3 regions of the Priestia sp. SIMBA_032 genome follow, and region 1 is predicted to be linked to each of the others. Evidence: riboswitches for the same ligand, from Rfam matches in the RefSeq annotation. Region 1 holds a riboswitch; each other region holds the start of a gene.
What was found. Region 1 has a riboswitch for lysine ahead of SB717_RS06815 (aspartate kinase). Riboswitches for the same ligand answer to the same signal wherever they lie in the genome.
Positions count from the first base shown of each region.

Region 2: it holds a riboswitch for lysine, as region 1 does, so the genes downstream of both, dapA (4-hydroxy-tetrahydrodipicolinate synthase) here and SB717_RS06815 (aspartate kinase) in region 1, are expected to answer to the same signal.
Region 3: it holds a riboswitch for lysine, as region 1 does, so the genes downstream of both, lysA (diaminopimelate decarboxylase) here and SB717_RS06815 (aspartate kinase) in region 1, are expected to answer to the same signal.

Region 1 covers NZ_JAWRXD010000002.1:175,453-178,630, reverse strand. The annotation lists gene SB717_RS06820 (YslB family protein) at 1-402, shown strand, start outside; gene SB717_RS06815 (aspartate kinase) at 449-1,681, opposite strand; lysine riboswitch at 1,823-2,000, opposite strand; gene uvrC (excinuclease ABC subunit UvrC) at 2,066-3,178, opposite strand, start outside.
Region 2 covers NZ_JAWRXD010000001.1:89,508-92,685, reverse strand. The annotation lists gene SB717_RS00420 (YnfE family protein) at 18-269, shown strand; gene SB717_RS00415 (hypothetical protein) at 514-801, shown strand; gene SB717_RS00410 (hypothetical protein) at 863-1,120, shown strand; lysine riboswitch at 1,369-1,547, shown strand; gene dapA (4-hydroxy-tetrahydrodipicolinate synthase) at 1,674-2,561, shown strand; gene SB717_RS00400 (DMT family transporter) at 2,824-3,178, opposite strand, start outside.
Region 3 covers NZ_JAWRXD010000003.1:284,509-287,686, forward strand. The annotation lists gene SB717_RS11595 (NAD(P)/FAD-dependent oxidoreductase) at 1-355, opposite strand, end outside; gene SB717_RS11600 (CBO0543 family protein) at 693-1,205, shown strand; lysine riboswitch at 1,272-1,454, shown strand; gene lysA (diaminopimelate decarboxylase) at 1,593-2,921, shown strand; gene SB717_RS11610 (dicarboxylate/amino acid:cation symporter) at 2,974-3,178, shown strand, end outside.

The DNA of each region.
Region 1 (3,178 bases):
CGTGACGTGTTAATTCCAGAGCTTCTTGGAGACGAAACGAATACCATCTCATACTGGGCAGGAAAACACCTTGCACGTAAATATCCATTAAGTACAATGGATGAAATCGTCGCATTTTTTAAAGCAGCTTCCTGGGGAACACTGACGCTTGCAAAAAAAGATAAATATTCACTAGAGCTTGAATTATCAGGTGACGTGGTTAGCAAAAGATTTCAGCAGGAAACTTGTTCATTTCATCTTGAGTCAGGGTTTGTGGCTGAACAGATTCAGCGTCAAAACAACTGCCTAACAGAAGCCTACTTAACACATAAAGAAAAGAACGGAAAAGTGCTGATTTCCGTGCAGTGGGACCGAAAAGATATCTTACCTACCGAAACGCGTGCGGAGCGTTATAAAAAATAGGAAATATATATAAAAGACGTGGAAATACCACGTCTTTTTCTCTTCTTTATACTTGCACTGCTTGCTGCTCTTCTAATTCAAATGCTACGTGAAGCGTCTCAACAGCTTTTACCATATCAGCATGCGGTACAACTGTAGATACTTTAATTTCAGACGTGCTGACCATCTTCACTTCAATTTTCTCTCCTGCCAGCACTTCAAACATTTCGGCTGCAACACCTGGGTTAGAAATCATGCCAGATCCAACAATCGATACTTTAGCCAGACCGCTTTCATGTTCAATACGCGTATATCCCAAAGTAGATTTATACTCTTTTAAGACGGCAAGAGCAGATTCTACGTCTACGGTTTTAATAGAAAATGAAATAGAGAGGCGATTATTAGCCGTTACGTTTTGAATAATAATATCCACATTTAACTGTTCTTTTGCTAATGCTGTAAAAATAGTAGAAAGAGTTTGTAACTCGTTGTTTAACCCTTCAATTGTCACCCGTGAAATATTATCTTCAAACGCAATTCCTCTTACGACTAAGTTTTGTTCCATTGAAACTTCCTCCTCAACAATCGTTCCATTCTCGTTTTCTAAGCTTGAACGCACTTCTAGCGGTACCTGATAATTTTTTGCAAACTCAACAGCACGCGGATGTAGCACCCCTGCTCCCAAATTGGCTAATTCTAACATTTCGTCATATGAAATAGAGTGAAGTTTACGAGCATCTTCTACGTAGCGCGGATCCGTCGTAAACACTCCTGTTACGTCTGTATAAATATCACATTTTGCAGCTTTTAGTGCCGCAGCAAGAGCTACTGCCGTCGTGTCAGAGCCGCCTCGACCTAGTGTTGTAATGCTTCCATCTTCTGAACAGCCTTGGAATCCAGCTACTACTACGATTCGACCTCTATCTAATTGGCTTTGAATACGAGTCGTGTCAATGTGCTGGATTCGTGCATTGCTGTGAACTGCTTCCGTCTGGATACCAGCTTGCCAACCTGTTAGCGAAGTTGCTTCATGACCTTTGCATTGAAGAGCCATTGTTAACAGGGAAATCGTTACTTGTTCTCCAGTTGTAAGAAGCATATCCATTTCGCGTTTACTTGGACTGTCCGTAATATCACTTGCTAATTTCACCAGTGCATCTGTGGTCTTGCCCATTGCCGATACAACAACAACTACTTGATTACCGCGCTCTGCTTCTTGAATAACACGGTTTGCTACATGTTGAATACGTTCAACAGAACCAACAGATGTTCCACCAAATTTTTGAACGATTAATGCCATTATTTTGTTCATTCCTTTTCAATAAATTTGCATATGCAGGATGATGAGAAGCTAAATTTTTTTACTCAGACAATAAAAAAAGCAATGAGATGAGCTCTCATTGCTTAACGAACGAAAATTATAAAACATAACCGTCCACTGCCGTGAGATAGCTCTCCAAGAATCTACATCTTGACAATCCTACGCTTATTCAACGCAGAACCAGCAATCATTACTATGAGGTAATGTTCACTTCGGCAAATTTCCCTTTCCGCATCATTCATAAGGGCTCATACCCTTCCTGACACGTACTGATTAAATTTGCACCTCTATCTTCACTTCATTTGATGAAGTGTCGTATGAAATTAGTTAATAGCTTATCAAATATTTTCTATTATTTCAAGACTATTTTTGCAATGTTTCATAAATTTTTTCAGCAATGTTTTGAGGAACACCTGAATTTCGAATATCTTCAACCGTTGCTTCTTTCAATTTTTTCACCGAACCAAAATGCTTTAACAAAGCTTTTTTACGCTTTTCTCCCACTCCCGGAATGTCGTCCAGAACTGACTGAAAAGCGGACTTAGAGCGCACTTGACGGTGGAAGGTAATCGCAAAGCGGTGAACTTCATCTTGAATTCGCTGAAGCAAATAAAATTCTTGACTATTGCGTTCAAGCGGTATGATTTGAGGAGGCTCACCAATCATCAGATTGGAGGTTCTGTGCTTATCATCTTTAACAAGACCTGCTGTAGGCACTAAAAGTCCCAATTCATTTTCGAGAACGTCCTGTACTGCAGCTAAATGCCCTTTGCCTCCATCAACAACAATTAAATCCGGAAGCGGAAGACCTTCTTTTAACGCTCTGGAATACCGTCTGCGAACGACTTCCCTCATGGAACTGTAATCATCTGGTCCCTTTACGGTCTTAATTTTATATTTTCGATATTCTTTCTTTTCTGGTTTCCCATCAACAAAAACAATCATCGCAGAAACTGGGTCTGTTCCTTGAATATTTGAGTTATCAAATGCTTCAATCCGATAAGGAGCAGCAATTCCAAGCTCTTCTCCTAACCGTTCAACTGCGCCAACTGTGCGCTCTTCATCTCGTTCAATTAAATAGAATTTTTCACTGAGCGCAATTTTTGCATTTTTACACGCAAGTTCTACTAATTCTTTCTTTTTGCCTCGCTTTGGATGCTGAACCTCTACTTCTACTAATTTCTCAGCTAACTCTGCATCAATCGTTGCTGGAACCATCACTTCTTTTGGCTTAATATTTTTGGCATAAAACTGACCGATAAAAGTTAAGAAATCTTCTTCTGGCTCTTTATAAAAAGGAAACATAGAAACTTCTCGCTCAATTAATTTCCCTTGGCGAATAAAGAAAACTTGAACACACATCCAGCCTTTATCATAAGAATAGCCAAACACATCCCGATTAACAAAATCATTAAACGTTACTTTTTGCTTTTCCATTGTCGCTTCGATATGAGCAATTTGATCTCGGTATTCTTT
Region 2 (3,178 bases), on a different contig from region 1:
GAAGGAGAGGGATAAATGTGGAAGAATTAAGACAGTATGTCGATGTTGTTAAGAAAAATATTGAAACGATAAAAGCTCCTGATTACGAAGGAAAAGGAAGAGATTTAGAAAATCAGCAGGAACAACTAGAGCAGTATGAGCGATACCTCAAAGCAGAAAGCATCTCATCTGAAAGTTTTGATCGAATTGTGGATGCTGCTGTAGGTTATGCCTCTGAAGACATTTCTTTTTCAGAGCTGGAAGACATGTATAATCAATTAACAAAATAGTACTTTCATAACCATAACGGATAACGGATAACTATAAAAAACGAGCACGTACTGTAACTAATCACTTTGTTCCTTTTGATGACGAATCGTTTCTTCTGTAATATGTTAAGTTTACAAAAAACATCTGTCTTCACAGGTGTTTTTTATTTTGAGAAAATATATTAATTTGTATACAAACTAAGTTTTATTTTACTTCCAGTAGGGAAATAAAATAGTAAATTAAAGCTGAGAGGATGAGGGATTCATGATGGAGATGGAGGTAAAGAACCTTCAAAGGTCAGAACCTAAATTTAGAAAGGCTGAATCAGAATACTTAAATAAGGCAATCGAAGAATATTTCGCTCGTCGTACATATCATAATGCACCAGTAGTTGATGCACTTCGATATGTACTAACGATTGATAATCAAAGGGAACGTTTAGAAAGTGCCGTTGAACTTTTTGGAGATAATATCAAAGAAGTAAATAACCAAGATATTATAAACTATTTAAATCAATGTAGATGTTATAAGGAAATAAGAGATATAGTCTAAATTTGATGCTATCTTATGAAAAAATTTATTGTTCATAAATAACCAAAAGGAGATTGGAGATATGAACTATAAACAAAAGGATTATTATATTAGCGCAAAAGAAAACGAATATTATAAAGTACTAAATGTAGTTGAGTATATGTTAGAGGAAGCAAAAAGCAACAATAAATATCCTATATGGGGTGAAAAGCTAAGAACTGAGTTAAAAGAAAGTGCTGGCAACAATCTTACTCCATGGCATTTTAATACAATAATATCCGTACTTTTAGATTACGTACCTGATGAATTAAAGAATAAACCTAATGCTAAGTCACTCTAAGCGGGTGGCTTTTTATTATATGTACACTCTATAAATTCAAATATATAGCGGATAGCAAAAAGAAAGGTAGACTGCTAACATGAATGATATTGAGGTTGTGAGCTTGAGTCAATAATTTGGACACATCCTAGTTTAGGGACTCAATTATATAATATCCGTGAAACTATACTTAAATGATTCTTGCGTGAAAGGAAATTTACTGTTATATTAAATTCAATTAAATATTTTCTTATTTCAATATTTTTTGAAGTGAGGATAGAGGTGCAAAGATCATAAGTATACAATTTGAGGAGAATGAGATCCAATGACAATTGTGGAAAGGGGTATTTGCCGAAGCCAAAAGAATCTCATGTTCTTGAAGCTGGTTCTGCTGTTGAATAAATACAGAACTGTCATATAGGAAACTATATGGAGGGCTATCTTACGCACGGAAACTATTTTTGATAAATATTGTTTCTACTGCAGCAACGAATCCCTCGTTGCTGCTTTTTGCGTTTCTTATGAATGGTCCTGACCCCTCTAATTTTAAAAATTTTATAAAGGGTGTGTAGTTATGAATTTTGGCCAAGTATTAACAGCAATGGTTACCCCATTTGATCAGAATGGCGAAATTGATTTTAACGCGACGAAAACGTTAGTTGAGCATTTAATTACAAATGGCACAGATGGCTTAGTTGTAGCTGGTACAACTGGAGAGTCTCCAACATTAACCACAGAAGAAAAAATTGAATTATTCAAATGTGTTGTAAAAGCTGCTGCTGGAAGAGTCCACGTCATCGCTGGAACTGGCTCAAACAACACGCAAGCTTCGATTAGCTTAACGAAACTTGCAGAGGAAACAGGAGTCGATGGTATTATGCTCGTTGCTCCATACTATAATAAGCCGTCTCAAGAAGGCTTGTACCAGCATTTTAAAACGATTGCGGAATCAACCTCTCTACCAGTTATGCTTTATAATATCCCAGGGCGAAGCATAGTTAACATTTCTGTTGAAACAATTGTTCGTCTATCAGAGATCCCTAATGTTGTGTCAATTAAGGAAGCAAGTGGCAATTTGGATGACATGGCAGAGATTATTAGCAAAACACCTAGCGACTTTACACTATACAGCGGCGATGATGGGTTAACAATACCAGTATTAGCAATTGGCGGGACAGGAGTTATTTCAGTTGCTTCCCACATCATTGGCAATGATATGCAAGAAATGATTAATGCCTTCAAAAATGGCGATGTCCAAAAAGCTGCTGCTATACATCGCAATCTGCTTCCAATTATGAGAACATTATTTATTGCGCCAAGTCCTTCGCCAGTAAAAGCTGCATTAAATTTAAATGGAATACAAGTTGGCGGTGTTCGTTTGCCAATGGTTCCTTTAAGCAATAAAGAGCAAAGTGCACTAGAAAAAGTTCTGCAAACTAGCGGCATTAACGTTACCTGTTGAAATAAATAAAAATAGATTAGAAGAGAGAGCATAGCTAAAACGACCGATTCAATCGATGCATTAAGGCAAGGTTGGTGCCCAAAGCTCAAGATGGATGAATTATCATTTAGCTAACTCCTAAAAATAGAAAAACTCCCTTAACGCATTGGGGGAGTTTTTCTGTTTTTTCTATGTATGTATACTATATACATCTTCAGTTGCCATACAGAGGGAGACCTATTTTACTATATGTTCGTTCTTCTGTCGGTATTAGTGCAAAAACTTATATCTTAGTCAACACGATTCCGCATAAAGTAAGAATAATTCCTATTAATTGATATTTTTTAAGTCTTTCTTTAAAGATAACTAAGCTCCCAATTAAAACAACAATACAATTTAAACTAATGATTGGATAAACCACACTGGATGGACCTTCCTTTAGGGCGAATAAATAACAGCTGTAACCAATCGTACTTAATATACCAACTAGTATACCTATCTTTATTTCAATTTTATGTGCAGTTAATTTTTTAAATTCTTTCCGAGCTAATAAACTTAAATAGACAGCTCCTCCGCCATACATTGAAACAAGCATTTCACCCATGCTAAAGTGCTGATACGTGCTGAATTTCATAATA
Region 3 (3,178 bases), on a different contig from region 1:
CTATTTCAGGAGCTTCTTCCCGACGCTTATATGCTCGTTCTTCCATTTTTTTAAGCTTTTGGTCATCAGTATGTAAGCTAATTGCTCCTACTCGCTTATATCCCGTATCCGTCTCTCCATCTTCTTCTAATTGCTGAATTAATGTTTGATAGTACTTGGCGCCGCCTTTTGCTAAGCGGTACCATGCTTTATTTCGACGCTGCGAAAGCCATGGACAAACAATTCCTGCTGCTGCATCAGTAGCTTGACCAGCATCCTTGCGATCTATCAATGTCACATCTGCTCCTGCTTTTGCTAAATGATATGCTGTAGAAGCTCCAAGTATCCCCGCTCCAACTACGATGTATGTTTTCATACCAAAACACCCTTTTCTTTCTTCTAGTATTCTCATGCTATATGTATGCAATTTTAGCATAGCAAAAAAAGAAGTCACATACTAGGCGAAGCTATTTTGAGCTTATTTTTACGTCTTTCTGCCTTTAACATATAGCTCCTTTCATCTCATAAACAAAAGTGTTAAAAGTTCCTTTACGGAGATTATAGCAGGATGAAGAAAGCTATAAATAGTGGTAGTACGTCTTTAACGCTGTTTCTTACGGCTTTTCTATTATAGTTTCTGAATAAAAGCAGAGAGAATAAAATTTCTATAATATGTAAATAAAAAGAAATAACTATTATTTTAAGGAGAGCGTATGCAATCTTCATTTGTATTATTTTTTATCATTCTTGGTTTGCTATTTGGCAAGTGGCGAAGATATCAAGAATACTATCCTACTTTGCTGTTTTGGGTCACGGGAAATTTGCTTTATGAAGTGCTGCTGTTTCATCACCGTGTATGGGTATTTCACCCTGTTGGTATTGATCACCTTTTTCTACCCGATCACCTAATGGTCTCCCTTGGAATAACCTTAATTATTTATCCGTTTGTCATACCGGTATTTTTAGGAAGGCTGCCGCTGAATGTAAGCGGCCGACTGTGGTGGATTCTTTTGTGGGCGCTTTTATTTACTGTGATTGAGTTCATTGCTTATGTTAATCACAGTATCACTCATCATTATGGATGGTCGCTGCTGTGTTCTTTTCTCTTCAATATTGTCACGTTCTCACTTTTAGTGATTCATCAGAAGACAGCTCTTGCTGCTTGGATACTATCTGGAAGCTTCATAGCTTTTTTATTTATCTTCTTTGATATTCCTATGCCTTAATTTTTCATTGACTAGACGGAGGAAAAGGAAATATAATAGGAGTTACATTTAAATATAATTTTCCTCTCTGAGAATAGAGGTGCATGAAATCAAGAGTCACTTATTGGAGACTAATGGAGTCTGTGAAGATAAGTAAAAGGGATTTCGTGCCGAAGTATATAAACATCCATTGTGTTCATATACTGGTTCAGTATTGAATAAATGCTGAGCTGTCACAAACCATTTGGTTTGTGGAGAGCTATTGAAGAGATGTTGATGCCTAGAATATAATAATACTTTATTATTATGAAACCAAGACGCGTGAACATCACTTCACGGGTCTTTTTTGTGTTTTTCTACTGACCATCAAAGTTATAGTTGAATGATTTAAATGGAGGGATACGGATTATGTACTTACATGGAACGAGTAAAATTAACAGCAGCAATCATTTAGAAATTGGGCAGTGCGATACGGTCGAACTGAAAAAACAATACGGCACTCCCCTATACATCTACGATCAAGAATTAATTGAGACGAAATGCAAGGCCTTCCATTCAGCCTTTCAAAGAAGCGGATTTTCATATCAAATCGCCTATGCAGGGAAAGCGTTTCTTTGTATGGAAATGGCTAGCCTTTTAACGAAGCTTGATATGTCATTAGACGTGGTCTCAGGAGGCGAATTGTTCACAGCGCTTGAAGCTGGATATCCAGCTGAACGCATTCATTTTCACGGAAATAACAAAACCATTGAAGAAATTGAAATGGCTCTTGATGCGAATATTGGCTGTTTTGTTGTGGATAACTTCACCGAACTTGAAGTCCTGCATGCCTTAGCAGCTGAGCGCAAACAGAAAGCATCTATTCTTCTGCGTGTTACTCCAGGGATTGAAGCCCACACACATGAGTATATTATGACCGGACAGGAAGACTCCAAGTTTGGATTTGGTCTTTCCAATGACCAAGCTATGAAAGCGGTAAGTTCTGCATTAGAAAAGCCTTACTACGATCTTTTAGGCATTCATTGTCATATTGGTTCGCAAATTTTTGAAGTAGACGGTTTTTCTCGCGCCATTGATATTTTAACTGATTTCTTATTCAGTATTCGTGATAAAATGGAGTTTGAAGTAAAAGTTTTAAACGTAGGTGGTGGTTTTGGTATTCGTTATACCGAAAGCGACTCTCCTCTTCCAGTTGAGTATTATGTAGATGCACTGACAGAAAAGCTAAGCCGCACGTTAACTGAACAAAATTATACTCTTCCAGAAGTCTGGATTGAGCCTGGAAGAAGCATCGTAGGAGAAGCAGGTACAACGCTTTACACAGTTGGCTCAACTAAGGAGATTCCAGGTGTACGTAAATACGTAGGAATTGACGGCGGTATGACCGACAATATTCGTCCTGCCCTTTATGATGCAAAGCATGAAGCTGTCTTGGCTAATAGAGTGACGGATAAAAAAGATGAAACGGTATCAATTGCGGGGAAATGCTGTGAATCAGGAGATATGCTTATTTGGGATATTGATTTACCGCGCGTTAATCAAGGAGATTTACTAGCAGTATCCTCTACAGGTGCCTACAACTATTCAATGGCTAGCAATTACAACCGTATTCCGCGCCCTGCTGTTGTATTTGTGAAAAATGGAGAAGCTCGTCTTGCTGTAGAGCGAGAAACATACGAAGATTTGGTGCGTAAAGATGTAAAGCCAGTCGTTACTACGTATGCAATGAGCAAATGATAGCTGTTCTTGCGTAGTAAAGAAGCTATTGTTGTTTGGAGGAAATCTAACTATGGTTTTAAGTGTATTTAAAACGTACAGATCATCGCTTATTCTGCTTCTCGCTATTTTAATTGGCGGGATAGCAGGATATGCTATCGGGCCTGATGTGGCAGTCGTAAAGCCCTTTGGTGATTTGTTTCTTAATCTAATGTTCATGATTATCGTTCCCCTTGTCTTTTTTAGTGTTGCTTCGGCGATTGCAAACATGAACGAAA